4 regions of the Cedecea sp. Ae19-4 genome follow, and region 1 is predicted to be linked to each of the others. Evidence: predicted binding sites of a transcription regulator. Region 1 holds the regulator's gene; each other region holds the start of a gene.
What was found. The regulator CRP, encoded in region 1, controls carbon source genes, mostly activating them, when cyclic AMP is high. The targets are predictions, from matches to a motif close to ATGTGANNNNNNTCACAT.
Positions count from the first base shown of each region.

Region 2: AAIE02_RS10895 (CidA/LrgA family protein) is a predicted target of CRP. The motif match lies at 3,818-3,835, and genes of this name have one in related genera.
Region 3: AAIE02_RS01090 (nucleoside-specific channel-forming protein Tsx) is a predicted target of CRP. The motif match lies at 5,505-5,522, and genes of this name have one in related genera.
Region 4: cytR (DNA-binding transcriptional regulator CytR) is a predicted target of CRP. The motif match lies at 5,977-5,994, and genes of this name have one in related genera.

Region 1 covers NZ_JBCHWG010000004.1:91,437-99,371, forward strand. The annotation lists gene AAIE02_RS21455 (glutathione S-transferase family protein) at 1-239, opposite strand, end outside; gene tsgA (MFS transporter TsgA) at 421-1,605, opposite strand; gene ppiA (peptidylprolyl isomerase A) at 1,886-2,458, shown strand; gene pabA (aminodeoxychorismate synthase component 2) at 2,584-3,147, shown strand; gene argD (bifunctional acetylornithine/succinyldiaminopimelate transaminase) at 3,237-4,457, shown strand; gene AAIE02_RS21480 (YccS/YhfK family putative transporter) at 4,460-6,544, opposite strand; gene crp (cAMP-activated global transcriptional regulator CRP) at 6,607-7,239, opposite strand; gene AAIE02_RS21490 (OsmC family protein) at 7,552-7,935, shown strand, end outside.
Region 2 covers NZ_JBCHWG010000001.1:2,295,402-2,303,336, forward strand. The annotation lists gene AAIE02_RS10880 (glycoside hydrolase family 31 protein) at 1-850, shown strand, start outside; gene AAIE02_RS10885 (ABC-F family ATPase) at 965-2,560, opposite strand; gene ldtB (L,D-transpeptidase) at 2,799-3,713, shown strand; gene AAIE02_RS10895 (CidA/LrgA family protein) at 3,884-4,285, shown strand; gene AAIE02_RS10900 (CidB/LrgB family autolysis modulator) at 4,282-4,977, shown strand; gene cdd (cytidine deaminase) at 5,106-5,993, shown strand; gene sanA (outer membrane permeability protein SanA) at 6,125-6,844, shown strand; gene AAIE02_RS10915 (hypothetical protein) at 7,127-7,750, shown strand; gene mglC (galactose/methyl galactoside ABC transporter permease MglC) at 7,895-7,935, opposite strand, start outside.
Region 3 covers NZ_JBCHWG010000001.1:241,866-249,800, reverse strand. The annotation lists gene AAIE02_RS01125 (aldo/keto reductase) at 1-837, shown strand, start outside; gene thiL (thiamine-phosphate kinase) at 923-1,897, opposite strand; gene nusB (transcription antitermination factor NusB) at 1,961-2,380, opposite strand; gene ribH (6,7-dimethyl-8-ribityllumazine synthase) at 2,400-2,870, opposite strand; gene ribD (bifunctional diaminohydroxyphosphoribosylaminopyrimidine deaminase/5-amino-6-(5-phosphoribosylamino)uracil reductase RibD) at 2,947-4,065, opposite strand; gene nrdR (transcriptional regulator NrdR) at 4,071-4,520, opposite strand; gene AAIE02_RS01095 (SadB/YajI family lipoprotein) at 4,674-5,234, shown strand; gene AAIE02_RS01090 (nucleoside-specific channel-forming protein Tsx) at 5,770-6,624, shown strand; gene AAIE02_RS01085 (helix-turn-helix transcriptional regulator) at 6,666-7,367, opposite strand; gene AAIE02_RS01080 (VOC family protein) at 7,428-7,793, opposite strand; gene secF (protein translocase subunit SecF) at 7,926-7,935, opposite strand, start outside.
Region 4 covers NZ_JBCHWG010000002.1:389,775-397,709, reverse strand. The annotation lists gene AAIE02_RS14655 (bifunctional aspartate kinase/homoserine dehydrogenase II) at 1-1,394, opposite strand, end outside; gene metB (cystathionine gamma-synthase) at 1,397-2,557, opposite strand; gene metJ (met regulon transcriptional regulator MetJ) at 2,834-3,151, shown strand; gene rpmE (50S ribosomal protein L31) at 3,257-3,472, opposite strand; gene priA (primosomal protein N') at 3,679-5,877, shown strand; gene cytR (DNA-binding transcriptional regulator CytR) at 6,039-7,073, shown strand; gene ftsN (cell division protein FtsN) at 7,163-7,935, shown strand, end outside.

The DNA.
Region 1 (7,935 bases):
GCACTTTGGCCGCTTTTTTTCGCCAGGTAGACAAGAATGGCATTGGAGTCAGGGATCAGCGTGCCTTCGTCATCCAGCAGTGGCACCTGTCCAAACGGGTTAAGCGCCAGGTATTCCGGCTGTTTGTTGGCGCCCGTTTTCAGATCCAGTTCAACAACTTCATGGGGGAGACCGAGCAGGGAAATGAATAAGCGTGCGCGGTGGGCATGGCCTGAGAGAGGGAAGCTATAGAGTTTCATGCTTAGAGTCCTGATTGGCTGAGCGGGAAGATCCCCGAACGATGCAAACAGGTTGCCACAGGCAATAATGGGCAGGAATAAGCCTTATCGGCAATTCATTATTGCGAAAAACGTAATAATAGCGGGAGGGAGAGTGAAAGAACCCTCTCCCCGTTAAAGGAGAGGGTGAGTCGCAGGACTATCAGTGTGCCGCAGCTTCTGCGCCATGGCGGCGGTGCCTGGTGACGAACCCAAGCAGCAGGCACATGACGAAGACGACAGCGTACAGGCCATTGGCGGTGTGCAGAGCAGCCAGAGGGCCACTGTGCGCCACGATTGGACCAGTGACGATGAAGGTCAGCATGGTGCCCACGGTGCCGCAGGTCAGGACAAAGTTAACCAGTTTCGGGGAAGAGACTTTGGTCTGCTGTGAACCCAGGGTGATGATCGTGGTGTAAATGGCGCTGGAGAAGAAACCAAGCGACAGAATAAACCACGCCAGGTGAGCCGGGTCACCGTGGTTGAACAGGTACATCAGCACGGTGGCTGCCCCGGCGAGCACGGTCAGAATGCGCTGCAGGTCGAAGAAACGCAGGATGAAACTGAACGCCCACATGCCGAACATGTAAGACATCCAGAAGTCACTCACCAGCTTACCGGCATCGTTGATGCTCATGCCCAGGCCTTTGGCATATTCCGGAACCCAGGAAATAAAGCCTAGCTGGCCGAGGATGTAGCACAGCGCCGCGATGGACAGGAACAGCACGCCGATGCCCCATTTTTCTTTGGTGACAGGCTGGTCGTCTTTCTTCGCATGTTTGCCCAGCGCCGGGAATTCACAGCCCAGGGTCAGCAGGAAGATAGCGACATAGACCAGGCCGATACATACGTAGACCCAGTACCAGTTGATGCTGCGAGCCAGCAGAATAGCGGCGACCATCGGGAAAATCATCCCGGCCATGCTGAAGAAGGAGTCGGTAAACAGCAGGCGGGAACCGCGCTGACGCCCTTCATACATATGGGTGATCAGGAAGGTACCAATCGACATGGTTATCCCGCTCACAAGGCCCAGTACGAACATGGATGCGGAGAAGATAGCCAGGTTATGACCGAAGATCAGGCCAGCGACGGCCAGCACCATCAGCAGGAAACCAAAGCGCAGCTGGGTTTTCAGCGGCACGATTTCCATCAGCCAGGCGTTCAGGAAGATAGAGATTAAAATACCGGCATTAAGGAACGTAAAGGTATTACTCATGCTGGACACCGGCAGATTGAAGTACTCTGCGATGTTTCCCATCACCATCCCGGTGACGATCACCAACGCGCCAGTCAGGGCGTAGGAGAAGAAGCTAATCCATAAGAGCTTGGTTCGGTTGCTGTTAGTCATAACGAGCCTGTGCAAGGAAATGTAAAGCGCATTGACAGCGCGGCGGACGGGCAGATTTTAGTCATTTGCGTGATCTATTTAAATGAATTATGAATTTATTGCTGAAATAAACTGACTGAATCATGAGGTGTGTCACATATTTCAATCTATTTCAGCGTGTTGGCGCGGCAACTCGTTGATTTGCGTGTAAGTAAAAAACCGTAAATGGCTGGCGTCGGCTGCGGTGCCTCTTTACAATCAAGCCACTTGCTTCACTCACTGCCTTCGTAAGGAATTGTTCATGCTCAAATCGACACTGGCGGCTGTTGCAGCTGTATTCGCCCTCTCTGCGCTTTCACCTGCGGCGCTGGCTGCAAAAGGCGATCCGCACGTCCTGTTGACCACCTCGGCTGGCAATATTGAGCTTGAGTTAAATAGCCAAAAAGCGCCGGTTTCGGTCAAAAACTTCGTGGATTACGTCAACAGCGGTTTTTATAACAACACGACCTTCCACCGCGTAATCCCGGGCTTTATGATTCAGGGCGGCGGTTTCACCGAAGATATGAATCAGAAGCAGCCTAACCCGCCTATCAAAAACGAAGCGGACAATGGCCTGCGCAATACCCGCGGCACCATTTCTATGGCGCGTACCGCAGACAAAGACAGCGCCACCAGCCAGTTCTTTATCAATGTGGCCGATAATGCCTTCCTGGACCACGGCCAGCGTGACTTTGGCTACGCCGTATTTGGTAAAGTGGTCAAAGGTCTGGACGTTGCCGATAAAATTTCCCAGGCGCCAAGCCATGACGTCGGCCCGTACCAGAATGTGCCGACTAAACCTATCGTGATTCTTTCCGCGAAGGTCCTGCCTTAAGTATTTCTGCGCGGGCCTCAATCGCCCGCGCTACGCCTTCCCTGAAGCAGAGAATTTCAATAAGTGGTGAGCCTGGCGTTGGAAAGCGACTAGAATAGCGCGTTCTTTTTTGCCCTGGAGCTGCCATGTTACTGCTTATCGACAACTATGATTCCTTCACCTGGAACCTCTACCAGTATTTTTGCGAACTGGGTGAGGAGGTGTTGGTTAAGCGTAACGATGAAATTGGGCTGGACGGTATTGAGCGCCTGACCCCTGACAAGTTGGTGATCTCTCCAGGCCCTTGTACCCCGACCGAGGCGGGTATTTCACTTGCCGCCATTAATCACTTTGCCGGGCAGCTACCGATTCTTGGCGTCTGTCTCGGACATCAGGCTATTGCGCAGGTGTTTGGGGCGGCTATCGTGCGGGCCGAACAGGTGATGCATGGCAAAACCTCTGCCATCAGCCATAACGGCAGCGGCGTATTCCGTGGGCTGAATAATCCGCTGACCGTGACGCGCTATCATTCGCTGCTCATTGATCCCGATACTCTGCCTGACTGTTTTGAGGTCACGGCCTGGACGGACAAACAGGAAATCATGGGCATCCGTCACCGCTCGCTGGATCTTGAGGGCGTGCAGTTCCACCCGGAAAGTATTCTCAGCGAGCAGGGGCATGCGCTGCTGGCGAATTTCCTCCAGAGATGAATTGGTACTTGCCTGTTTTTGGTTTTTTATGCATATTTCGTGATTATATTTTCATTGGTGTCTAACGCATAAAAACGGGTGGGGAATAAATGACAACTGAACAATCAGCGGTTACGCGGGCAACCTTCGATGAAGTGATTCTGCCGATTTATGCACCAGCAGAATTTATTCCAGTGAAAGGGAAAGGCAGCCGCGTGTGGGACACCGCCGGGAAGGAGTACGTGGATTTTGCCGGAGGCATCGCCGTGACCGCCCTGGGGCATTGTCACCCTGCGCTGGTGGAGGCGCTGAAAACCCAGGGTGAAACCCTGTGGCACACCAGCAACGTTTTTACTAATGAGCCCGCCCTGAAACTTGCCCGTAAGCTGATTGATGCCACCTTTGCCGAGCGCGTCGTCTTCATGAACTCCGGTACGGAAGCGAACGAGACGGCTTTCAAGCTGGCTCGCTATTATGCTTCGACCCGCCATAGCCCGTACAAAAGCAAAATCATCGCCTTCTACAATGCGTTTCACGGGCGTTCGCTGTTCACCGTTTCCGTGGGTGGACAGGCTAAATACTCCGACGGCTTCGGCCCGAAACCTGCCGATATTATTCATGTGCCGTATAACGACCTCGCGGCGGTGAAAGCGGTGATGGACGATCATACCTGCGCGGTGGTGGTGGAGCCGATTCAGGGCGAGGGTGGCGTGACCGCCGCGACGCCGGAATTCCTGCAGGGGCTGCGCGATTTGTGTGATGAGCACCAGGCGCTGCTGGTCTTTGATGAAGTGCAGTCCGGCATGGGCCGCACGGGCGAGCTTTTCGCTTACATCAACTACGGCGTCACGCCAGATATTCTGACCAGCGCCAAAGCGCTTGGCGGTGGTTTCCCGGTAAGCGCTATGCTGACTACCCATGAAATTGCCTCCGCGTTCCACGTCGGCAGCCACGGTTCTACCTACGGCGGCAACCCATTGGCCTGTGCGGTGGCCGGGGCGGCTTTCGATATCATCAACACGCCGGAAGTCCTCAAAGGTGTGGCGGACAAACGTCAGCTTTTCGTTGAACAACTGCAAAAGATAAACGCACAGTTCGATCTGTTCAGCGACATTCGCGGCATGGGGCTGTTGATTGGCGCAGAGCTTAACGAGAAGTACAAAGGGCGCGCCCGCGAGTTTCTCTACGCTGGCGCGGCAGAAGGTGTGATGGTATTGAACGCCGGGCCGGACGTTATGCGCTTCGCGCCTTCGCTTATTGTCGAGGACGCGGATATCCTGGAAGGGATGCAGCGCTTCGCCAAAGCGGCTGCCAGCGTGGTAGCCAGCTAAGGCTAACCCGAGCGTCGCAGACGGCGGTTGAGCCAGATCCCATGATGAGGCCGCTGGCGCCAGGCGACCGAGGAGATGGTATGCATGGTGTTCAGGTGGCCAATAATCCGCTGTAAATGCTGCTCCATGGTGCTTAACGGCCCCGTGGGCAGCGTGTCCGATTCCAGGATATTCGTGTCGTTCGACCCGCCAGGCCCGTCATACTCCAGCCTTTGCTGGCACCGCTGTAACCCAATCTCACAAGACTGTAGATATTTCTGCGCCAGGTCCGGCGTCAGCATGTTGTGTTCGCGCGCCAGCGTGGTCATGGCGTTGATATGCTCGACGATGAACTGGCTGTGCGTCACCCAAAGTTTCATGTCTGCCAGGTAGTGGGAGTTAAAGCCTGGCTCCTGCATCGCCTGATTGAGCGAGTTGAACAGCGCATTGTGCGCCTGGTTGACCCGCATACGCTGCCAGGCCAGCGGCGTGGGCTCTGGATCGTTGCTTAGTATCAGCCGAATAGCGTCCTGGTCCGCCTCCAGCGCGTCGTGGGCGTTCTGACGCAGCAGGCCGGTTTGCCACTGTGGCCACAGCCAGATCATGCCGCCAAAGGCGATCAGGCAGCCAAGCAGAGTGTCTATCAGCCTGGGAATAATGTAACTCTCGGCGCTGAGGGTGATGAGCTGCAGGGTATATACCGCCGTGACGGTGAAGCCAATGGTGGCCCAGCCGTAGCTTTTGCGGATAAACAGGTAACTCACCAGCGTAATCATTAACATCGCCAGCAGGGTGTAGCTGTCCGGGACGTGGAAGTGCAGGGTGATACCCGCGATACATAGCCCCGCCATGGTACCTGCCGCCCTGTGAACAATGCGCACCCGCGTTGCACCGTAGCCGTTTTGCGTCACGAACATCACCGTCATTAGGATCCAATACGGCTTTGGCAGGTGTAAGAAGGAGCCCAGCAGGCTGGCAATGGTCAGCATCACACCTAAGCGCGCGGAGCTGCGCAAAGCGGAGGATTTAAACGAGAGATAGCTTTTCAGGGCCGGGAAAAACGGTAAACGGCGTTCCCTGTCCTCCATTAAATCCCTCACGTACAGCGGCCGCTGGGTTTTCAGTACCCGGGCAATGCGGCTGAAGTGGTAATGGCAGAACTGCCCCACTGGATTGTCCGGATTCTGGCGGGCGATTTTTTCCAGGGCGTCGATCTGCTTATCCATGGTAAAGCGCGTTGGATAGCGGTGGTAAAGAATATCGTCTGCCAGCACGCGCAGGCGCGCGGCGATGGTTTGAGCATTCCAGCGGATCACGGCTTCCGCATGGCTTTGCTCGACCAGTTTTTGCACCTCTTCAGGCTGATGCAGGCTAACCGAAATGTGTTCCTGCAGATCCAGCGCAACCTGGAAAGCGCGTAACAGACGCTTGTAGCCGTTTTGCTGGTTGGCCGATAGCATATGCAGCTGCTGGTAGCAGGTAGTGATCAGGTCGACGGCTTTTTGCTGGCGGGCCAGCAGCGGCGGCAGCGCTTTTTCCGGGTCGGTATGCTGGGTCAGCAGGCTGTACTTTGCTTCGCAGTAATCTGCCAACTGGCGGTACAGCAGGCTGAGCGACTCCCTGAGCGGTTGTTCACGCCATAGCCGGAACCAGAACCAGTTGAAGGCGCCGTACCAGATGGTGCCGAAGATATAGAGTACCATGGGCTTCCAGATCGGCATATTCCCGGCCATGCTGAGCGTAAAAATAGCGGCGATCAGCGATGCGGGCAGCAGACGGGCGTGAAGTGAGCTGATTTCTGCCGTCACGCCGAGCAGCAGAGCCATGACGATCAATATCGCCGGGAGCGGGATGTGGGTGTAAAGCAGCAGAAGCTGCAGGATAAGGCTGCTGAGAGCGAACAGGCTGCCGCCGATGATCAATCGTTTGAAGAAGCGCTTGTGCGGCGTGTCCAGCCCGGCAATGTTGCAGCAGGCGGGAACTAACGAGAAGAGCAGACCGTTTTGCAGGTTGCCAAGCAGCAGGCCGACAGCCACGGGAAGACACAGCACCAGCGTTTGCCGCAGCGCGTAGTTAACTTCCGGGTGGTAAATTAATCTCTTCCACATAGCCTGAATTGTAGAGACAAAAAAGGCGTGTTACCGAAGCGACACGCCTTTATAAGGGCTAATTAACGGGTGCCGTAAACGACAATCGTTTTACCGTGGGCGGAAATGAGGTTCTGATCTTCCAGCATTTTCAGAATACGGCCAACGGTTTCGCGGGAGCAGCCCACGATCTGACCGATTTCCTGGCGGGTGATTTTGATTTGCATCCCGTCCGGGTGGGTCATGGCATCCGGCTGTTTAGCCAGGTTCAGCAGCGTCTGAGCAATGCGGCCGGTCACGTCGAGGAAGGCGAGGTTGCCTACTTTCTCAGAAGTTACCTGCAGGCGGCGCGCCATCTGGGAAGAAAGGCGCATCAGGATGTCCGGGTTGACCTGAATCAGCTGACGGAATTTTTTATAGGAAATTTCAGCTACTTCACAGGCTGACTTGGCGCGAACCCAGGCGCTACGCTCCTGGCCTTCTTCGAACAAACCTAATTCACCAATGAAATCACCCTGATTCAGATAAGAAAGGATCATCTCCTTGCCTTCTTCATCTTTAATCAGAACAGCTACGGAGCCTTTGACGATGTAGTACAGCGTCTCCGCCTTTTCACCCTGGTGAATCAGCGTGCTCTTCGACGGATACTTATGAATGTGGCAATGAGACAAGAACCATTCGAGAGTCGGGTCTGTTTGCGGTTTGCCAAGCACCATGCGCGGTTATCCTCTGTTATAAACTGGCTACCAAAGACAAGACGCGGAACCTCTTGTCTGGCGTTGCAATCGTGAAATTTTCCCAAGCCCTGGGAGCTGGCGGGCAGGTTAACCCTGCGGCCTGTAATTAGTCGTTTCCTCTGCTTACGGCATAAACGTCTCTGTATCGCAGCAGCATCCGGATTGTTTTAGCATAGCTTTTGGTTAGTGTCTTGTATTGTCTCGTTTCAGCATGACCTGGATCGCCTTACGTTGCCAGTTTTCACGTAGACGCGTAATCTGAAAGAAATTTTTATTACGGGAGTAGGTAAAATGCAGGCACGTGTTAAATGGGTGGAAGGCATGACCTTCCTCGGCGAATCCGCTTCTGGCCACCAAGTTCTGATGGACGGGAACTCCGGGGATAAAGCGCCAAGCCCGATGGAAATGCTGCTGATGGCCGCGGGCGGTTGTAGCTCAATTGACGTGGTGTCGATTCTGCAAAAAGGCCGCCATGATGTGACGAATTGTGAGGTGAAACTGACTTCCGAACGTCGTGAAGAAGCACCTCGTCTGTTTACCCGCATTCATTTGCATTTTGTTGTGACCGGGAAAGAGCTGAAAGAAAGTGCGGTTGCCCGCGCCGTTGAGCTGACCGCAGAGAAATATTGCTCGGTGACGTTGATGCTGGAGAAAGCCGCAGAGATTAGCCACAGC
Region 2 (7,935 bases), on a different contig from region 1:
CGTCGGCATGAGCCTGTCCGGCCTGTTTAACGTCGGGCATGACGTTGGCGGTTTTTCGGGCGACAAACCTGACGCCGAGCTTTTCGTGCGCTGGGTTCAGAACGGCGTGATGCACCCGCGCTTCACCATCCATTCGTGGAATGATGACCACACAGTGAACGAACCCTGGATGTATCCGGCGGTGACTCCGGCCATCCGCAGCGCCATTGAGCTGCGTTATCGCCTGCTGCCCTATTTCTACACGCTGCTGTGGCAGGCACACGCGGATGATGAACCCATGCTGAGGCCGACGTTCCTCGACCATGAACATGACGTGAAGACGTTTGATGAATGCGATGAGTTCCTGCTGGGCCGGGATCTTCTGGTGGCAAGCGTGGTGGAACCAGGACAACGCGAACGTACTTTATGGCTGCCGGCCAATGAGCACGGCTGGTACGACTATTATTCCGGCCAGTGGTTTAGCGGCGGCCAGACCATCACCCTGCCCGCCCCGCTTGAGCGTTTGCCATTGCTGGTTCGCGCCGGTGCGGCTCTGCCTCACAGCGAACGCATCAGCTACGTTTCCCCGCAGGACGATACCGTTCGTGAGATAAAAATTTACCCGCTGCAGGGCACCGGGACGTCCCACGGCGTGTTGTTTGAGGATGACGGAGAATCCTGGGGCTATAAAGAAGGCAACGCGCTCTGGCTTAGCTGGGAAATAACCTGCTCAGCCAACGAGATTAACGTGGCCTTTAGCCGCAAGGGGGATTATTTGCCCGCGTGGCGCGAGATTAAGCTGTCTTTGCCTGAGGGAGAAAGGCGTCGATTGCTGGTGAACGGCGTGGAATGCGAGGTATGGGGGCTGTAATTGCCCCTCACCCCGGCCCTCTCCCCAAAGGGGCGAGGGGGAAAACAACAGGGCAGAACAGTACATAATCTATTCCCTCTCCCTTTTAGGGAGAGGGTTAGGGTGAGGGTAAAATTACCCGTCGATTCCTTTGCTACGCAGGTAATCTTCGTAGCCGCCGGTGAAGTCAATCACGCGCTCTGGGGTAATTTCCAGCACGCGGGTTGCCAGCGAGCTAACAAACTCACGGTCGTGGGAAACGAAGATCAGCGTCCCCTGGTACATTTCCAGCGCCATGTTCAGCGACTCGATGGATTCCATATCCAGGTGGTTCGTTGGTTCATCCATGATCAGGATGTTTGGTTTTTCCATCATCAGCTTGCCGAACAGCATACGGCCCTTCTCGCCCCCGGAAAGGACTTTGGCCGGCTTCTTGATGTCGTCCTGGCTGAACAGTAGACGACCCAGGATGCTGCGCACCGCCTGTTCGTCGTCGCCTTCCTGCTTCCACTGGCTCATCCAGTCAAAGACGGTCAGATCGTTTTCGAACTCGTATTCATGATCCTGGGCGTAGTAGCCAATCTGAGCATTTTCAGACCACTTCACGCTGCCGTTTTCCGGGGTCAGCTCGCCGACCAGGGTTTTCAGCATGGTAGATTTACCCACGCCGTTGGCACCCAAAATGGCAATCTTCTCGCCCACTTCCAGCAGCAGGTTGAAGTTTTTAAACAGCGGGCCGTTCTCGAACCCTTTGGTCACAGCTTCAACTTCAAGGGCGTTACGGAACAGTTTCTTATCCTGCTCGAAGCGGATGAACGGGTTCTGACGGCTGGACGCCTTCACTTCATCCAGCTTGATTTTATCAATCTGACGGGCACGGGAGGTGGCCTGGCGAGATTTGGAGGCGTTGGCGCTAAAGCGGCTAACGAAGGATTGCAGGTCTGCAATCTGCGCTTTCTTCTTCGCGTTGTCCGCCAGCAGGCGCTCGCGAGCCTGAGTTGCCGCCGTCATGTACTCGTCGTAGTTGCCAGGGTAAACGCGCAGCTCGCCGTAGTCCAAGTCAGCCATATGGGTGCAGACCATATTCAGGAAGTGACGGTCGTGCGAGATAATGATCATGGTGCTGTCGCGTTCGTTCAGCGTCTGCTCCAGCCAACGGATGGTGTCGATGTCCAGGTTGTTCGTTGGTTCGTCGAGCAGCAGGAGGTCCGGGTTAGAGAACAGCGCCTGCGCCAGCAGCACGCGCAGCTTCCAGCCTGGAGCAACTTCGCTCATCGGGCCGTAGTGCTGCTCCAGCGGAATGCCCACGCCAAGCAGCAATTCACCGGCACGTGCTTCTGCGGTGTAGCCGTCCATCTCGCCGTATTTCACTTCGAGGTCGGCAACTTTGTAACCGTCTTCTTCGCTCATCTCAGGCAGGGCATAAATGCGGTCGCGTTCCTGCTTCACTTCCCACAGTTCGCCGTGGCCCATGATAACGGTGTCGAGTACGGTGAATTTTTCGAAGGCGAACTGATCCTGACGCAGCTTACCGATACGCTCGTTTGGGTCGAGAGAAACGTTGCCAAGCGTTGGCTCTAAGTCCCCGCCGAGGATTTTCATGAACGTGGATTTGCCGCTTCCGTTCGCGCCAATCAGGCCGTAACGGTTGCCGCCGCCAAATTTAACGGAGATATTTTCGAACAGCGGTTTGCTGCCAAACTGCATGGTAACGTTGCTGGATACAAGCACTGGTATGTCCTGGAGAAATAAGTTGTCGAGATTTTGGAATGTGATTTCGGCCACATTATGCCATAACTATGATAAAGGGTCGCCCCGCATCTTCACCGTACAATAGTTAATCAGTGTGAAAAAATTGTGATTTCATCCACATCTGATTTCCCAGATGAATGTAATGCACATATAATGCGCGGCTGAATCGTCCATGAACACTCACTAGCTGGCCCGTCTGGCATAACACTCGCATAACATGAATATGAAATTACGCTCGCTTTTACTGGCTTTTGTGGCTGTCGCGTCTTTCTCTGCTTCCGCCGTGACTTATCCGTTACCGACTAACGGCAGCCGCCTGGTTGGTGAAAACCAGGTTATCACTATTCCTGAAGGCAGCACCGCGCCGCTGGAAGAGTATGCCGCACAGTACCAGATGGGTCTGTCTAACATGCTGGAAGCTAACCCAGGCATTGACCCGTACCTGCCAAAAGCCGGCACCATTCTGAACATCCCTCAGCAGTTGATCCTGCCGGACACCGTGCATGAAGGGATTGTGATCAACAGTGCCGAAATGCGCCTCTACTATTACCCGAAAGGCACCAACACGGTGATCGTGCTGCCAATCGGTATCGGCCAGCTGGGGAAAGATACCCCGATCAACTGGACCACCAAGGTAGAGCGTAAGAAAAATGGCCCAACCTGGACCCCGACGGCGAAAATGCATGCGGAATACGCCGCAGCCGGTACGCCGCTGCCAGCCGTTGTTCCCGCTGGCCCGGACAACCCAATGGGCCTGTACGCGCTGTACATCGGTAACCTGTATGCGATTCACGGCACCAACGCCAACTTCGGTATCGGTCTGCGCGTAAGCCACGGCTGCGTGCGTCTGCGTAACGAAGACATCAAGTTCCTGTTCGACAACGTGCCGGTTGGCACCCGCGTTCAATTCATTGATGAGCCGGTAAAAGCCACCACCGAGCCAGACGGCAGCCGCTACATCGAAGTTCACAACCCGCTTTCCACCACTGAAGCGCAGTTCAACTCCGATGAAATCGTGCCGATTAAACTGACCAGCAGCGTTCAGCAGGTGACCGCTCAGTCCGACGTTGACACCACCGTTGTTGACCAGGCGATTCAGAACCGTTCCGGGATGCCGGTTCGTCTGAACTAAGTCCAGCAGTTTGCAAAATAGCGGCCTCCGGGCCGCTTTTTTATTGCCCGAAATCCGCCCGACAACCTTCACGCAGGGAATGTTTGTTATGCTGATAATTCATGATGTGATGGATAGCACAATTTTGAGTTTAATTGTATGATGAATGCGTTTCTTAAAGGGTAACCTCCATGCGCAACTCGTTCACGATAATCTGGCAGTATCTTCGCGCTTTTGTCTTAATTTACCTGTGTTTATACGCCGGTATTTTTGTCGCCTCTTTACTGCCTATCGTCATTCCCGGCAGCATTATCGGCATGCTGATTTTGTTTGTGCTGCTGTCGCTGCAGATCCTGCCGGCGAAGTGGGTAAAACCCAGCTGCCATTTGCTGATTCGCTATATGGCCCTTCTGTTCGTCCCTATTGGCGTGGGCGTGATGCAGTATTACGACGTGCTGAAAGCCCAGTTTGGCCCGGTGGTGGTATCCTGTTTGATCAGCACGCTGGTGGTGCTGGTTATCGTGAGCTGGAGCTCACATCTGGTACACGGTGAAAGAAAAGTGATTGGTGAAGGCGAGGCAGAGAAAAAATGATGCACTTTATATGGTGGTCTTTACCGTTAACGCTGGTGGTGTTTTTTGCCGCCCGCAAGCTGGCCGCCCGGTTGAAATCCCCGCTGCTGAACCCGCTGCTGGTTTGCATGGTGGTGATCATTCCTTTTTTGCTGCTGACCGGCATTCCTTACGACCACTATTTTAAAGGCAGCGAAGTGCTCAACGACCTGCTGCAGCCCGCCGTTGTAGCCCTGGCCTTCCCGCTCTATGAGCAAATACACCAGATTCGCGCCCGCTGGAAATCCATTATTACCATCTGCTTTATTGGCAGCATGGTGGCGATGTCCACCGGCACCTCTATTGCATTATTGATGGGGGCGTCCCCGGAAATTGCCGCTTCGGTCTTGCCAAAATCCGTCACCACGCCAATTGCAATGGCGGTTGGCGGCGGCATTGGTGGTATCCCGGCTATCAGCGCCGTCTGCGTTATCTTCGTCGGTATTCTTGGCGCGGTATTTGGCCACACGCTGCTGAACATGATGCGCATCAATACCAAAGCCTCACGCGGGCTGGCAATGGGTACCGCTTCCCACGCGCTCGGCACCGCTCGCTGTGCGGAACTGGACTTCCAGGAAGGGGCTTTTAGCTCGCTGGCGCTGGTGATTTGCGGGGTCATGACGTCGCTTATCGCTCCGTTTTTATTCCCGGTACTGCTGAAGCTTTTCGGCTAAAGCTTGCGAGAGATCGCGCACTTTCAGATTTGTTTTCATAAGTTGCATAAACAATTAGAACTAGATCACATATTTGGCCGGTACAGATCCGTAAACTACGTTTCCGTTACCTTTGATGAGGCTTTAACATGCGTTCACGTTTTGATGCCGCCGTTGTGCAACTCCCCGCCGCGCTGCAAACCGCTTTGCAACCCCTGCTTGCCGACGACCACTTCCCGGCTATGTTTACCGCAGCCGAAGTTGAAGCGCTAAAACATCAAACCGGGCTGGGTGGCCAAGACCTGGCTTTCGCTCTGTTGCCGCTGGCCGCAGCCTGTGCCCGCGCAGACCTCTCTCATTTTAACGTCGGCGCCGTCGCGCGAGGCGTCAGCGGGAATCTCTATTTTGGCGGCAACATGGAGTTTCTGGGTGCCACCATGCAGCAAACCGTGCACGCCGAACAAAGCGCCATTACCCACGCGTGGATGCGCGGCGAAAAAGGCCTGGTTGATATCACCGTCAACTACACGCCCTGCGGTCACTGCCGTCAGTTTATGAATGAACTGAACAGCGGCACCGCGCTGGGTATTCATCTGCCTGGCCGCATGCCTTCCACTCTGGGTGAATATCTGCCGGATGCCTTTGGCCCGCGCGACCTGGACATCAAAACGCTGCTGCTGGATGAAGAAAACCACGGTTTTGCGCTGAAAGGGGATGCCCTGACCCAGGCGGCAATAACCGCGGCTAACCGCAGTCATGCGCCTTACAGTCAAGCCCCGGCAGGCGTTGCGCTGGAAATGGTCGACGGGAAAATCTTCACCGGATGCTATGCGGAAAACGCTGCGTTTAACCCTTCCCTTCCGCCGCTGCAGGCCGCGCTGAACCTGCTTTCTCTGAATGGTTACGACTACCCACAAATTAAGCGCGCCGTGCTGGCAGAAAAAATCGATGCGCCGCTGCTGCAGTGGGATGCCACCTCCGCCACGCTGAAAGCGCTGGGCTGTGAAGCCGTTGAGCGTGTTAATATTGCTCAATAATTCTCCGTTGCGGGTGTACCCACACTCGCATTGTTGAAATTTGCCCCAACTGAACCCGCGTTTCTTGCTCTTGAGGGCCGGGTAAAGTAGCCTTGGATGAAATTTCACCCCGCGAATGAGTCTGCAAGTCCATGTTGAAGCGCGTGTTTTACAGCCTGCTTATTGTTATCGGCTTAATGCTGGCGGCTGCGCTCGGGCTCGACCGCTGGATCAGCTGGAAAACCGCCCCCTACGTCTACGATGAACTGCAGGACTTGCCCTATCGCCAGGTGGGTGTAGTGCTCGGCACCGCCAAGTATTACCGCACCGGCGTCATCAATCAGTATTACCTGTACCGTATTCAGGGCGCGCTGAACGCCTACAACAGCGGCAAGGTGAACTACCTGCTGCTCAGCGGCGATAACGCGCAGCAAAGCTACAACGAGCCGATGACCATGCGCAAAGACCTGATCGCAGGCGGCGTTGATCCGGCGGATATCGTGCTGGATTACGCAGGCTTCCGCACGCTGGACTCGATTGTCCGCACCCGTAAAGTCTTTGATACCAACGATTTCATCATTATCACCCAGCGCTTCCACTGCGAGCGTGCGCTGTTTATCGCGCTGCATATGGGGATTCAGGCGCAGTGCTACGCGGTACCTTCCCCAAAAAACATGCTGACCGTGCGTACCCGCGAATTTGCCGCTCGCCTGGGGGCATTAGCGGATCTCTATCTCTTCAAGCGTGAGCCGCGTTTTCTCGGCCCGTTAGTGCCTATTCCGTCGCAGCAGGAAGTCCCGGAAGACGCGCAGGCCTATCCGGCCGTTACGCCGGAGCAACTGCTGGAAATCCAGAAAAAAGAGAAGAAGTGAGATAAACTATTGCGGTCATTTTGATAGCGCCTCTTCCGTCGTCGCCTTTCCTAATTCCTCAACTGCTGCATTCTTATTCCCTTGAATCCGACATCTGAGTTCGCCCTTATGCCTTTCACCCCATATTATTTTGGCGGAGCGCAATATCTCCATCTCAATAAGTGAGAAACTTTAATTCTCAACCTTTAACTCATAAACAAAATGAATTAAGACCAAAAACCTTTCTTTCGTAGGCCATTTAGGTGAATGTTGAATAATATGCATTCCCGCGGAGTGTATTACATGGAATTCACTTCCCCTACCTTAGTCCTCATAAAAATAGAGAAAATGAAATTTACAAACAGCTTATTTAGAACCGCAGGCAAAATACCTTTATTAAGATCGCATGACTGGCCCTTTGGAAAAATAGAGGTCGTGCTTGCCTATAACTTTAAAAAACGCCGACCTCATGAATATGCTTACCTGAAGTCAAAATATAAAGACATGCTTGAGCTGGTAGGTCGAGAGTCTGAGAGCGAAGAAAAAAAGTATATTTATAACAACTTCCACTATCTTCAGTCCGTGACGGAAAATGACCGCATAGATATTTTTGCTCACGCCAGTGAACATATGCTGGGTCACTACAGCCCCGAGGCGCTGGCGGATGATTTGAAAAAAATGTCTCTACGCCGCGTGGGCGTGATCAAATTTCAGGCTTGCTATATTGGAAAGGGTAACTGGCTGGAAAGAGCGCGAGATATCTTCATCAGTAAGGGAATCAGTTTTGCTTACATGGCAGCCCCCACCAACCGTATAGTATGGAATAATCCGTTCACTAAATATGTAAAAGGTGATCGAGAATTAGCCTATAAAGTGGTTAAAGGTAATATTAATAAACAGTTTCCTGGTACAAGATATACAGGATAAATTATTTACCTTCATTTGTGCCACCTGTGGGTAAGATGAACGGCAGTATCAGGGTGTTAAAGCCATTAACACTGAGATATCAGGGGCGCAGCTTATGCCAGAAAATCGAAGCCGCGCCCGGTCAAAATACGGTTACCGCAGAAATTACTTCTTACGCGCGTACTTCAGGGAGTCCAGCGCCACGG
Region 3 (7,935 bases), on a different contig from region 1:
GCGCTGGAAAACGGCATCAATTTCTTCGACACCTCAAATAACTACTCCGACGGCAGCAGCGAAGAGATTTTAGGCCGCGCGCTGCGCGACTTCGCTCGCCGCCAGGACGTTGTGGTTGCCACTAAGGTTTACAACAAAGTTGGCGATCTGCCTCAGGGCCTCTCCCGCCCACAGATCCTGCGTTCGATCGACGAAAGCCTGACACGACTCGGCACCGACTACGTCGATTTGCTACAAATCCACCGCTGGGACTACAGCACGCCTATTGAAGAGACGCTAGAGGCACTTAACGACGTGGTTAAGGCCGGGAAAGCACGTTATATCGGCGCCTCTTCAATGCGCAGCGATCAGTTTGCTCAGGCCCTGACTTTGCAGGCTCAGGCAGGCTGGGCAAGATTCGTTACCATGCAGGATCACTACAACCTGATTTACCGTGAAGAAGAGCTGGAGATGCTCCCGCTGTGCTACAAAGAAAAAATTGCGGTGATCCCCTGGAGCCCGCTCGCACGCGGCAAACTGACTCGTCCATGGGGAGATACCACGGCAAGATCTGTCTCGGATGAAGTGGGCAAATCGCTGTACCAGACCAATAACGAAAACGACGCGCTTATCGCCGAGCGGCTGGCAAATATCGCCGCAGATAAGGGCGTTTCACGCGCGCAGGTAGCGCTGGCCTGGCTGCTTAGCAAACCGGGTATTGCCGCACCAATTATTGGCCCATCAAGGCAGGAACAGCTGGACGACCTGCTTGGTGCGGTAGATTTAACGTTGAAACCCGAGGAGATTGCCGAGCTGGAGACGCCGTATCAACGGCATCCGGTGGCGGGATATAAATAATCGCCCTCGCAGGTTCACTCTTTCGACTTTGGGTTTTGCTCCCTCTCCCTTTTAGGGAGAGGGTTGGGGTGAGGGTCATGACCAGCTACCAGGAAAAGTGATCGTAACCCTTCATCTCCAGCGTCACCGGCTTCCCTTCACGGGTAAACTGCAGCCCTTCAGAGGAAGAAACAATCTGCCCGATACAGGTATAAGGCACGCCCAGATTGCCGATAGCCACTTCCAGCGCCCCGCGATTTAGCTCCGGCACGGTGAAGCACAGCTCATAGTCTTCGCCGCCGGACATCGCCCATTTCAGCGCCTGCTCTGGTTCAACATGCTCGCGCAACGCTTCGGAATACGGCAGCAAATCGAGATCGATACGTGCCCCGCAGTCGCTGGCCTTCAGGATATGACCGAGATCGGAAATCAACCCGTCTGAAAGATCGATGGCACTGTTGGCCAGATCGCGCAGCGCCTGCCCGTGTAAAACACGCGGCGTTGGGCGCAGGTGCCGCTTAAGCAGATAATCCGCATGCTGTGTATTCGCAACATGCAGGCGCTTCTGCAGAATTGCCAGACCAGCCGCGCTGTCGCCCGGCGTGCCGGTGACATAGATCCAGTCCCCTGCTTTTGCACCGCTGCGCTTCAGCGCCCGGCCAGCCGGGATCATGCCGTGAATACCCAGCGTCAAAGAGAGCGGGCCACGGGTTGTGTCGCCGCCAATCAGCTGCATATCGTAATAATCCAGCTGTTCAAACAGGCTGTCGCTGAATGCCTCCAGCCACGCTTCATCCACTTCCGGGAGCGTGATCGCCAGCGTCAGCCAGGCCGGATCTGCGCCCATTGCGGCCAGATCGCTTAAATTCACCGCCAGCGCTTTGTAGCCCAAATCACGCGGGTCGATATCCGGCAGGAAGTGATTACCGCTCACCAGCGTATCGGTGCTGATCGCCAGCAGTTGTTTTTCGGGTACCGACAGCAACGCACAGTCGTCGCCAATACCGGCTTCCACATCACGACGAGAACTTGTAACGCGATCGAAGTAACGGGCAATCAGGGAAAACTCACCGCATGCCATGCGTGATACCTCAGGAATGTCAGTTGCAGGAAAAAAGAAGGCCGGGAAAACCCGGCCAGGAGATTACTTCTTGTGGGGACGAATAGCGGGAGCAGCTTTGTCGAGAACGCCGTTAACGAACTTATGGCTGTCTTCGGCACCGAAGGTTTTCGCCAGCTCAATCGCTTCGTTGATGGCCACTTTGTACGGCACATCATCACGTTTAGACAGTTCAAACAGCGCAATGCGCAGTACCGCTTTTTCCACCTGGCCCAGCTCTTCAAGCAGACGGGACAGGTAAGGCTTCATCAGCCCATCCAGATACGCGCTGTTGGTAGCCACGCCGCTCAGCAGCTCGCGGAAGTAGACAACGTCAACGTCTTTGACGTCCTGTTCCGCCAGGAACTGGTATTCAACATCAGCGATGTCGTTTTTAGACAACTGCCAGGAGTAGAGCGCCTGGACGGCACACTCACGGGCGCGGCGACGAGCAGCAGGTTTCACGGATTTCCCCTTACAAAAATCAGGCCTTGATGGCTTTCAATACATTAATCATTTCAAGCGCGGTCAGTGCAGCTTCTGCACCTTTGTTACCGGCTTTGGTGCCAGCACGTTCGATGGCTTGTTCAATGCTTTCAGTGGTCAGCACGCCGAAGGCAACGGGAATACCGCTGTCCTGGCCTACGCTTAACAGACCGTTGCTGGCACCGCCGGCAACGTATTCGAAGTGTGCAGTGCCTCCGCGAATCACGGTACCCAGCGCGATAACAGCATCGTATTTACCGGTTTTAGCCAGTGCATCAGCGGCCAGCGGCAGCTCGTAAGCGCCCGGCACCCAAACTACGGTGATGTTTTTGTCTTTCACCTGACCAATGCGTTTCAGGGCGTCGATAGCACCTTCCAGCAGGCTGTCATTGATGAAGTTGTTAAAACGCGCGATGGTGATGGCGACGCGAGCGTCAGGAGTAGCAACAGCAGCTTCAATAATGTTCATAATCTTCCTTTACGGGTTCTGTTTAGCCCCGCAGGGGGGCGGATTTTATCATAATCTTTTCGTGACTGCTTACGTTTTACTGGCGTCCGTAAATGGGCGTCAAATGCAGGCACAAATCGGGGCCAACCTGGCGGACTTCGCTAAAGCTGAACGCCGGCGCATCAGCAAGTTTTTCAAGGCCAGGAAGCTCGCACAAACCGCGGGCATCATTGCCTAATAATTTAGGTGCGACATAGACAATCAGCTCATCCACCAGGCCTGCCTGCAACAGCGCCCCGGCAAGCGTTGCCCCGGCCTCAACCCAGACAGAATTCACCTGGCGTTTGCCAAGCTGCATCATTAACACGACCAAATCAAGATGCCCATTATGTTCAGGCACCAGCAGTTGCTCGACGTCCTCCGGCCAGGATTGTTCATCCGCCTGGCTGCGGGCAAGCCAGGTTTGCCCCGGATTGGCAATAATTTGGTGCTGTGGCGTTACCCGGTTTTGACGATCCAGCACAATGCGAATCGGCTGACGTAAATCCTGTTGGGAATAAATAGCCTGGCTGGCGCTATCCAGCTCATCCCAGCGAACCGTTAATGACGGGTTATCTGCCATTACGGTCGCGTCGCTGGAAAGAATCGCGGCACTTTGCGCACGCTGGCGCTGCACATCGCGACGCGCCTGGGGAGAGGTAATCCATTTACTCTCTCCGCTTGCCATCGCGGTACGGCCGTCCAGCGAAGCACCAAGCTTAAGCTGGATAAATGGAAAACCCGTGCGCATACGCTTGAGGAACCCGCGGTTCAGCGCTTCAGCTTCGTTCATCATCAGGCCGTGGCTGACTTCAATGCCAGCCTGCTGCAAGCGGTAGAGGCCCCGGCCGGCAACCTGCGGGTTAGGATCCTGCATGGCGGCCACCACGCGAGAAACGCCTGCGGCAATCAAGGCATCACAGCACGGTGGCGTGCGGCCATGGTGGCTGCAGGGTTCGAGCGTGACATAGGCCGTTGCGCCCCGGGCCTGTTCGCCTGCCATGCGCAAAGCGTGAACTTCCGCATGAGGTTCACCGGCGCGAAAGTGGAACCCTTCCCCCACAATCTTGCCGTCTTTAACTATCACGCAGCCGACATTCGGGTTCGGTGCAGTGGTAAAACGCCCGCGCTTAGCCAGCTCAAGCGCTCGAGCCATAAACTGTTCATCAAGGGACATCGGCATTAATCCTGTAAACGGGCGATTTCTTCACCAAATTCTTTGATATCTTCAAAGCTACGGTAGACCGAAGCAAAGCGAATATAGGCGACTTTATCCAGCTTTTTGAGCTGCTCCATCACCAGGTTACCGATGAGTTTACTCGGGATTTCGCGTTCGCCGGTTGCTCGAAGGTGCGACTTAATATGGCTGATGGCCATTTCCACGTCGTCAGAATTGACCGGACGTTTTTCCAGCGCTTTCAGGATGCCGCTGCGCAGTTTGTCTTCGTTAAACGGCTCGCGCACCTCATTACTCTTCACCACTCTCGGCATCACCAGCTCCGCAACCTCGAAAGTCGTGAAGCGTTCGTGACAGACCAGACACTGGCGCCGACGGCGCACGGAGGAACCTTCACCCACCAGGCGAGAGTCGATAACTTTGGTGTCCACGGCGAAACAGAATGGGCAATGCATAGCGTTTCCTGCTGGGATTATAAAGATGAACAATAGTTTACCGCGAAGTTGCGGGAGTACAAAGACAGCGCCGACACTGCAACATCAAATATGACTTTTCAAGCGCGAAGAACTACGCTTAAATCAGCGAACCTTAGCAAGGAAAAACTAACCATGACAAAGACTTACTTAAGAATTATCCTGGTTTCAAGCCTGATAAGCCTGACCGCTTGTGCCCAGCAAACTGAAGTGCGTCAGATGCGCAGTCAAATTGGTTCGTTAAATCAGGAAATGACTAAACTTAGCCAGCAAACGGTGAGGCTGACCCAGCAGAATGCCCTGAACGCGAAGTCGACCAGCGGCGTTTATCTGCTACCGGGTTCAAACACGGCAGCGCGCCTCAACAGCCAGATAGGTAACCTGAAAATGTCGCTGACAAACGTTGCGGCTGAAGCCAACGGCACCCGCGCCACGCTGCTGATTCAGGGAGAATCCAACGATCCGCTGCCGGCATTTAGCGGCAAAGTAGAATGGGGGCAGATCCAGGGCACCACCGACAGTTTCCAGGAAGTTAACGTGCAAACGCAGTCCATAGACGCCCCGGCCAGCATTCTCGCCCCAAGCGACGTGTCGATTCCGCTTCGCCTGTCCGGCATCACGCCCGACCAATTAGGGTTTGTGCGCGTTCATGATATCCAGCCAGTTTCTTCCGCACAGCCAGCACCCGCGCAATAATTCTTTCGCCCCCTTGTCCGGCGCTCGCTTCAACCACAGCTTCGCTTCTTACCCTCTCCCTAAAAGGGAGAGGGAATAAATCATCGGCAGTTTTCCCCCTCTCCCTCCGGGAAAGGGCCGGGGTGAGGGCTGAAGTCACCCCACTCATCCGCAAAAATGTGAAAGCAAAAGATGGCTAAGAGACATTTTCCGGCGAGGCGCGCCTGTCACACTCTTTCACACCCCCCGCACAATATGTGAAGCAAACCCCCTGTTATCATCTCGTCTTTATAGTGATCCATATCACACTTACATGTAACAACTGGGCATACGTTTGCGTAATTTGTCGAAGCAGGTACAATCACGCCGTTTTTAATGTGCGCAAACGTGAACGCAATCGATTACGCATATGAGAAGAATGTGAAATAGAACATATTTTTGTGAGCAGGGATTTCTATAATAGTCGCGCTGCAAAGGTCCTTCCCTGAGACCGGCGGCCAGGGATGACATCTCACATCCGCATCGCACCAAAATTACGTAAACAGTGGCTAAAAATATGAAAAAAATTATTCTGGCAGCCGGCACCGTTCTGGCACTTTCCAGCTCTTTCTCTGCCAGCGCAGAAGAAGCAAAAAACAGCGAATACCTCTCCGACTGGTGGCACCAGAGCGTTAACGTTGTCGGCAGCTATCACACCCGTTTCGGGCCGCAGCTGCGCAACGATACCTACCTGGAATATGAAGCGTTCGCCAAAAAAGACTGGTTCGATTTCTACGGCTACGTGGATGCGCCAGTCTTCTTCGGCGGCAACACTCAGGCGAAAGGGATCTGGAACCACGGCTCCCCACTGTTTATGGAAATCGAACCTCGCTTCTCCATCGACAAGCTGACCGGGACCGACCTGAGCTTTGGTCCGTTCAAAGAGTGGTACTTCGCGAACAACTACATTTACGACATGGGTCGTAACCAGGCTAATCGCCAGAGCACCTGGTACATGGGTCTGGGTACCGACATCGATACCGGCCTGCCAATGAGCCTGTCGATGAACGTGTATGCCAAGTACCAGTGGCAGAACTACGGTGCGTCTAACGAAAACGAGTGGGATGGCTACCGCTTCAAGGTGAAATACTTCGTGCCGATTACCTCCCTGTGGGGCGGTAAGCTGAGCTATATCGGTTTCACCAACGTTGACTGGGACTCTGACCTGGGCAACGAGCAGTACCGTACCAATAACTCCGTTGCGTCCAGCCACATCCTGTCGCTGAACTACGATCACCTGCACTACTCCTTCGTGGCCCGTTACTTCCATAACGGCGGCCAGTGGAAAGATGGCGAGCAGCCGTTCTTCATGAACGAACGCGTGAAGTCGACCGGCTTCGGCTACTACGTGGTTGTCGGTTACAACTTCTAATCGCCACCACTTGTAAAAAACCGGCCCGCTGGCCGGTTTTTTTATTTCTCAGGCAGGTAACCTTTGGCCTTCTGAAGGGCAATAAAAGCCTGCAGAGAACGATCGTGTCGCTCCTGAAACACATTTCCTGTTAAATGAATATCCCGGCAGCGATCCAGCCTGAAGCTACGATAATCATTCCGAGCCTCGCACCAGGCCACCAGCAGCCAGACCTCTCCCCAAAATGACAGCCCCAGAGGGTGAATATCCCGCTCCGTCAATTCCCCTTTTTCATCCTCATACAGCAAATGAACAACCTGGCATTTGTCGATGGCGGAATGAAACAGATCGAACCGGGCTTTCACCTGCGGAAACTTGTTAAAATTAGGCGAAATTATACGGCTACGTTCGGCAACCCGACGCTTTTCCGGGGTGAGCACTGCGAGAAGCTTCTCATGCACGGACTCGGCAGATTTCGCCAGCGTTTCTCCGCTCCAGGTTTGCACCATTCTTAACGCCGCAATCACCGCCTCCACCTCTCCGGTCGTCAGCATCAGCGGTGGAAGATCGTACCCGGCCAGCAGGCGATAGCCGCAGCCAGCCTCCCCTTCTATCGGCACGCCGGAGAGAGAAAGATCCTGAATGTCGCGGTAGACAGTCCGCTCTGAGACTTCCAGCCGTTCGGCAAGCTGTGCAGCCGTCGTCAGGCGCCTGCCGCGTAGGATTTGCACTATCTGAAATAATCGATCGGCTCTTCGGCTCATGGATGTTCCGGAAAAAATAAGGCCTGCCCGAGCGGCAGGCTTTAGCGTCAGTATTGAGGCTTAAACAGGCTGATGCAACCCAACGCGATTGCCTTCGCTGTCGATCATTAACGCAATCGTGCCGATATCATAGGGCAGCACCTGAGGACCAAAGTCCAGCCGGCCTCCCGCCATCTCTACCTGCTGTAATGCTTTAACAATATCGGGCGTATAAAGATAAATCACCGCGCCTGTCGCAGAAGGCACAAACCGCTCCCCTTTCACTAAAGAACCACCGGTGGCCGGTTGGTTATACGAAAATACAGCATTCTCCACGCCGGCTATCGTTTCGCGACGAAATTCAGCGTTCAGTACTCGTTGGTAAAAAGCGACCGCTCGCGCCATATCGGTAACGGGGATCTCAAACCAGTTGATAAGTGTGCTCATTGTTTTTCTCCTGTGTTGTCAGTAACCACGAGTCTACTGGCCCCCTCCTGACACCATACTGTCAGGAGAAAAACACCGGACGAAAAAAAACCGCAGCTCGAAGGCTGCGGTTTTATCAAACGCTTAACGCTATTACGGCAGA
Region 4 (7,935 bases), on a different contig from region 1:
CCGAACAGCATCAGACCAATACGCTTCTCAGCACGAAACAGCGACTTGTGTAGCCCCTGAATCAGGCTTTCCGTTGGGCCTACGCGCAGCACGGCCACCAGGCTAATGCCGTCTTCCGACTGCCAGATAAACTCCACGGGATGATCTTTCAACTGCTGCCAGAAACGGTGGCTATGCAGCGGGTTACGGCAAACGCCGGCCCCGACCATTGCCACCAGCGCCAGGCCTTCACGCAGACGAAGCTCGCCCTGCAGGCTGGCATTCTGGAGAAGTTGCAGCACGCTGTTGGCGACTTCCGAGGTGTAGCAAAGCTGCAGTAAATTACGATCGGGATGCACGCCAATCGACAGTGGACGCACCTGACCGCGCTTGAGGATCATATCCAGCTCTTTTTGCGCCAGCTTGAAATCCTGATGCGACGGCACCTGATATTCGATCAGGCAAACATCGTCGTGACTGGTGACAATCCGGGCACCCGTGCCGGACGCCAGAACGCGCTCAATACGGGTCGAACCTTGCTCTGGTGAATAGCTGCAGCGCAGTTGCAGGTCGATATCGCTGCCGGATACGGGCTGTAATGTACGAGCGTGTAGCACCGGCGCGGCAAGACGAGCCAGCTCGCTGGCTTCATCCAGGCGTAGCAGAGGCAACAGGCAGGCATCTTTCACTTTACGCGGATCCGCGCTGTAAACCCCGGCCACGTCGCTCCAGATAGTTACGCGAGAAACGCCAGCCAGCGCGCCAATCTGCGTCGCTGAATAGTCAGAACCGTTACGCCCCAGCAGCACAGTTTCACCCGCTTCATTGCTGCAGATAAAACCGGTCACAACCAGGCGTTTATTCGGGTGCTGGGCAAGCAAGTTTTGCAGCAGCGGCCAGGAACGGCCTTCGTCAACCTGTGGCTGGGCCGCACGTTCAGCACGCATAAAATCGCGGGCGTCCAGCCAGGCGGCTTCAACGCCCTGCTGATTCAGCACCGCCGCCATCAAACGCGCCGACCACACTTCCCCGTGACCAACAACCTCTGCATAAACGGCATCGGTCATTTTACCGTCCAGCAGAACAGCAAGGCGCTCAAGGTCGTGGATAAACCCGGCAATCAGGCCATCCGCCACTTCCGGCGGCAATAAACCGCTAATAAGGTCGCTCTGATAGCGGCGCAGCGTTTGCTGAACCTGATGCGCGGAAAGCCTGTCGCTCTGGCTCAGCTTAAGCCAGTTAATCAACTGGTTAGTGGTACTGCCGGCGGCCGAAACCACCATCATGTCACCCGGTCTGGAATATTCGGTCATGATACCCGCCACGCGCAGGTAACATTTCACATCGGCAAGACTGCTGCCCCCAAACTTGTGCAGTTGACGAACCGGCGTCCCTGCTGGTGCTGAAACACTCATGCTTACCCCTCGGCAGCGACCCGGAAGGCATTTTCCAGATCGGCAATTAAATCTTCACTATCTTCTATACCTGTTGAAACGCGCAGCAGCGTTTCAGAAATGCCGGCGGCAGCTCGTGCCTCCGGCGCCATGCCCGCATGTGTCATGGTTGCGGCGTGAGAAATCAAGCTTTCCACGCCCCCCAGCGATTCCGCCAGGGTAAACAGCGACAGCGCCCCCAAGAAACGACGCAGCGTTTGCTCGTCACCGTCGAGCTCAAAGCTCAGCATCGCGCCAAACCCTTTTTGCTGACGGGCCGCAATCTCGTGGCCCTGGTTTTCCGGCAGTGAAGGATGATACAGCTTTTTCACCAACGGTTGCTGCTTGAGAAACTCAACAATGGCCTGAGCATTACGTTGAGCCACTTCCATACGTGGCGACAGAGTGCGCAGGCCACGCAACAGCAGGTAGCTGTCAAATGCGCTGCCGGTGACGCCAATGTTATTCGCCCACCATGCCAGTTCGGTGACCGTGGCAGGATCTTTTGCAATAACAACGCCTGCAACCACATCCGAATGGCCGTTGAGGTACTTGGTGCAAGAGTGCAGAACCAGATCGGCCCCCAGCGCCAGCGGGTTTTGCAGTGCCGGGCTCAGGAAGGTGTTATCCACCACGCTAATCGCACCCGCTTCACGCGATGCGGCACAGATTTTCGCAATATCCACGACGCGCAACAATGGGTTACTTGGACTTTCTACCAGTACCAGCTTTGGTTTTTCCGCCAGCGCAGAGTTTAAAGCCTCTTCATCATTCTGATCGACGAATAAAACGCGGTAAGCCCCACGTTTTGCCAGACTATCGAACAGGCGGTAGCTGCCACCATAGCAGTCGTGAGGCGCCACCAGCAGGTCGCCAGGTTTCAGGAATACGGTGGTGACCAGATGAATGGCCGACATGCCGGTATTGGTCATTACTGCCCCAGCCCCGCCTTCCAGCTCCGCTAACGCCCGCTGTACTACGTCGCGCGTTGGGTTACCCCGGCGTGAATAATCATGGGCACGCGGTTCATTAAAGCCGGTAAAGTTATAGGTACTGGACAGGTGAATAGGTGGAACGACGCAGCCGTATTGCTCGTCATCATTCAAACCGCTACGAACTGCGATGGTTGCCTGTTTACGCGTCATGGTGTGCCCGATCCTTGCTGGTCGAATAAAAGTCAGGCCTCAGAGTAAACAACCGCAATATAGACGTCAATACATCTGGACATCTAAACCTCTTTGCGTATAGATTGAGCAAAAGGCAAATAGCCGTTAAAATTATGCGTTTTAGAGTGTATATGTCTGAGTTTCGCGCTCAGGAAAGGGTTATCCTGTGCTGTACACTAAAAGAGATAATCGTCAACGCCGCGGATTTACCCGGCTTTGGCACGTTTTCATAGATTAAGAGGATTAAGGTATCTCATGGCTGAATGGAGCGGCGAATATATCAGCCCCTACGCTGAGCACGGTAAGAAGAGTGAACAAGTAAAGAAAATTACGGTTTCCATTCCTCTGAAAGTGTTGAAGATCCTCACCGACGAGCGCACGCGTCGCCAGGTGAATAACCTGCGTCATGCGACCAACAGTGAATTGCTGTGTGAAGCTTTTTTGCACGCCTTCACCGGCCAGCCGCTGCCGAACGATGCTGACCTGCGTAAAGAGCGCAGCGATGAAATCCCGGAAGATGCGAAGGTCATTATGCGTGAACTGGGGATCGATCCGGATACGTGGGAATATTAAGATCTGATGTTAAGGCGTCTGCGGGCGCCTTTTCTTATTGCGTTACCGGATAACAGACACAAAAAAGGCGCCTTCAGGCGCCTTTCTCTTTCCAGAGTGCGAAACTTATTTCTTCGCGCCTGGTACGCTGAAGCGCTTGTTGAAGCGATCAACACGGCCGCCGGTAGCAACATCACGCTGTTTACCAGTGTAGAACGGGTGGCACTGACCACATACGTCCAGGTTCAGATCGTGACCTACGGTGGAGCGGATCTTGATAACATTACCGCAAGAGCAGTTTGCAGTAATTTCTTCGTATTTAGGATGGATATCTTTTTTCATGGTAAACCTCGGTAAAGGCCGCGTCGCTCTTCCAGCCCTAACGCCAGACACCACGCGATGTTAATAAATTAGGTTTTTTGATACCAAAACTGCGCATCAAAGGCGGCGAATCATACAGAAATTGCTCACCCGGTGCAAACTGATCCGCAATTTTGCAAGCGCTCAGTGTACACTAATACGTCATTTTTTTCAGCCTGGATGCTTTCATGCCCGTAGCCCACGTTGCACTGCCGGTTCCGCTGGCCCGTACCTTCGACTATCTGCTGCCAGAAGGCGTGCAGGTTAGCGCAGGCTGCCGCGTACAGGTGCCGTTTGGCAAGCAACGCGAAGCTGTCGGTATCGTCATGTCGGTCAGCCAGTCGAGCGATCTGCCGCTGGAAAAACTCAAGCCCGTTGGTGAAGTTCTCGATGGGCGCTCGCTGTTCACGCCGTCACTCTGGCGCGTGCTGCTGTGGGCTGCGGAGTATTATCATCACCCGATTGGCGAAGTGCTCTTTCACGCTCTGCCAATTCTTCTTCGCCAGGGGAAACCTGCGCACCATGCTCCGCTCTGGTACTGGTTTGCTACGGAAGAAGGAAAAGCCGTTGATCTGAACAGTCTCAAACGCGCGCCTAAACAGCAGCAGGCACTGGCGGCGCTGCGGCACAATATCGTCTGGCGGCATCAAATCGGCGAGCTGGAAATCAGTGAGCCGGGGTTACAGGCGCTGAGAACAAAAGGCCTGTGTGATTTAAAAAGCGCGGCGCCTGCGGAAGAAGACTGGCGGGCAAGCTATGCCGTTGCCGGTGAGCGGCTGAGACTGAATACGGAACAGGCCACCGCCGTGGGGGCTATCCACAGCGAATCTGACCATTTCTCCGCCTGGCTGCTCGCCGGCATCACCGGCTCCGGCAAAACTGAGGTTTACCTCAGTGTGCTTGAAAATGTGCTGGCGCAGGGCAAGCAGGCTTTAGTGCTGGTGCCCGAAATTGGCCTGACTCCGCAAACTATCGCCCGCTTCCGGGAGCGTTTTAACGCGCCGGTTGAAGTCCTGCACTCCGGGCTGAATGACAGTGAAAGGCTCAGCGTGTGGCTAAAAGCACGCAGCGGTGAGGCGGCCATCGTCATTGGTACTCGTTCTTCTCTGTTCACGCCGTTCTGCCGTCTCGGCGTCATCGTCATCGATGAGGAACATGACAGCTCCTATAAACAGCAAGAAGGCTGGCGCTATCACGCTCGCGATTTAGCCGTTTACCGGGCGCATGCCGAAAACATTCCGATCATTCTCGGCTCGGCAACGCCAGCATTAGAAACTCTGCACAATGTTCAGGTGGGAAAATATCGCCAGCTACGCCTGACTAAACGTGCCGGAAACGCACGCCCGGCTCACCAGCAGGTTATCGACCTGAAAGGGCAGCAGCTCAAAGCCGGCTTAGCCCCTGCACTGCTCAAAAAGATAGGCGAGCATCTTGCCGCAGATAACCAGGTGATCCTTTTCCTTAACCGCCGCGGCTTCGCACCTGCCCTGCTCTGCCACGAATGCGGCTGGATTGCGGAATGCGCACGGTGCGATCATTACTACACGCTGCACCAGGGCCAGCGCCATCTGCGTTGCCACCATTGCGACAGCCAGCGCGCGATCCCGCAGCAGTGCCCGCAGTGCGGCTCCACGCATCTGGTTCCGGTGGGAATGGGGACCGAACAGCTTGAACACAGCCTTGAGCCGCTGTTCCCGAACGTACCGATTTCCCGCATCGACCGCGATACCACCAGCCGCAAAGGCGCACTGGAACAGCAGCTGGCCGAAGTGCACCGGGGTGGCGCGAGAATTCTTATCGGCACACAAATGCTGGCTAAAGGGCACCACTTCCCTGATGTCACGCTGGTCGCCTTACTCGACGTAGACGGCGCGCTTTTCTCCGCAGATTTCCGTGCCGCCGAACGCTTTGCCCAGCTCTACGTCCAGGTTTCTGGTCGAGCGGGGCGAGCCGGTAAGCAAGGTGAAGTCCTGCTGCAAACGCACCATCCTGAACACCCTTTGCTGCAAACTCTGCTGACCAAAGGCTACGATGCGTTTTCCAGCCAGGCATTGAGCGAGCGCCAAACGGTATTTTTGCCGCCGTACACCAGCCATGTATTGATTCGGGCCGAAGATCAGAACAACCACCAGGCCCCGCTATTTTTGCAGCAATTGCGTAATCTGCTGGAGGCCAGCCCGCTGCGCGATGAGCAGCTCTGGATCATGGGGCCAGTTCCCTCGCTGCAGCCCAAACGCGGCGGGCGTTTTCGCTGGCAAATCTTGTTGCAGCATCCATCGCGCGGGCGCCTGCAAAAACTGGTCAGCCATTCACTCACGCTGATCAACACGCTCCCCGAAGCCCGGAAAGTGAAATGGATGCTGGATGTTGACCCTATCGACGGGTAGCACAATCGGGCTGGTTATGCGAAGCCGATCGAAAAATCTAATACTCATCACATTTCTTGTGAAAAATTTGTAACCGCTTACAGCCAACTTCTGCTAAGAATGTGATGACTGTCAGACACACAGGAGTGTTGACGATAGCGGCGTGCATGTGAGGAGAAGAAGTGAAGCCGAAGAAACCGGTGGTGAATGCCACCATGAAAGATGTCGCCGTGCAGGCAAAAGTGTCTACTGCAACGGTATCCCGCGCCTTAATGAACCCGGACAAAGTTTCACAAAGTACCCGTAATCGCGTGGAACAGGCGGCGATTGAAGTGGGGTATTTGCCTCATTCTCTGGGGCGTAACATCAAACGCAGCGAATCACGCACTATTCTGGTCATCGTGCCGGATATCTGCGATCCGTTTTTCAGCGAAATCATTCGCGGTATTGAAGTTACCGCAGCTTCACACGGCTATCTCGTGCTGATTGGCGATTGCGCCCACCAAAATCAGCAGGAAAAAACTTTCATCGACCTGATCATCACCAAACAAATTGATGGCATGCTGCTGCTGGGCTCACGCCTGCCGTTTGACGCCAGCAAAGAAGAGCAACGCAATCTGCCGCCGATGGTCATGGCCAATGAGTTTGCCCCTGAGCTGGAACTGCCCACGGTGCATATCGACAATCTGACCGCCGCCTTTAACGCCGTTTACTATCTGCAAGAGCTCGGGCATCAGCGCATTGCCTGTATTGCCGGGCCTGAAGAAATGCCGCTTTGCCATTATCGCTTACAGGGATACGTTCAGGCGCTTCGCCGCAACGGCATCGTCGTCGATCCTCACTATATTGCGCGCGGTGATTTTACCTATGAAGCAGGCGCCGCAGCGCTGGCACAGCTTATTGCCCTGCCCGAACCCCCAACCGCCATTTTCTGCCATAGCGACGTGATGGCGCTAGGGGCGCTGTCTCAGGCAAAGCGCAGCGGGCTTAAAGTCCCGGAAGATTTATCGATTATGGGCTTCGACGATATTGCCCTGTCGCAGTTCTGTGACCCGCCCCTCACCACCGTCGCACAACCCCGTTTCGATATTGGTAAGGAAGCTATGCTGCTATTGCTGGACAACATGAACGGCCAAAACGTTAACAGCGGCTCACGCCTGCTGGACTGCGATCTTATTGAGCGAGGCAGCACTGCCGCGCCCGGCAGCAGAAATTGAGCCGTTTTTAAGACTGCATAAACTGGTCAAAGCCCCGCCCCTTAAGTAACATGGCGGACTGATAAACGAATAAAGACAGCGAAACGATAGTGGCACAACGAGATTATGTAAGCCGCGGGCAATCGGCAGGGACGCGGCGCAAAAAAAGTACACCCCGCAAAAAGCAACGTAGTCTGCCCTCCGTCTCTCCAACGATGGTTGCCATTGCGGCCGCAGTCGTGGTGGCCTTTGTCGGCGCTCTTTACTTTATTACTCACCATAAGAAAGAAGAGATTGACGCGCTCCCTGGCCACAAAGTGACCGGCAATGGCCTGCCGCCAAAACCGGAAGAGCGCTGGCGTTACATTAAAGAGCTGGAAAACCGCCAGCCTGGCGTACGTGCGCCTACCGAACCGACAGCCGGCGGCGAAGTCATGAATCAAAGCCAGCTAACCAACGAACAGCGCCAGTTGCTGGAGCAAATGCAGGCGGATATGCGCCAGCAGCCTACGCAGCTGAATGAAGTCCCGTGGAATGAGCAAACCCCTGCCCAGCGCCAGCAAACGCTGCAGCGCCAGAAACAGATTGTGCAGCAAACTCAGCCTGTGCAACAGCAGCAGTGGAACACGCAGACGCAGCAGCCTCGCGTTCAGCAGCGTGTAGCGGAACAGCCATACCAGCAGCCGCGTAACACGCAACAAACCACGCAGCCTTATCAACAGCCAAAAACTGTGCCGCAGCAACAGCCGAAAACCTCTACGGCAAATAATCAGCAGCCGTATCAGGATCTGCTGCAAACGCCACCGCACAGCCAGCAAAAAGCGCCACAGCAAACCAAACCGGCTCAGCGTGAAGCTCAGCCTGCACCAATTACGCGTGAGCC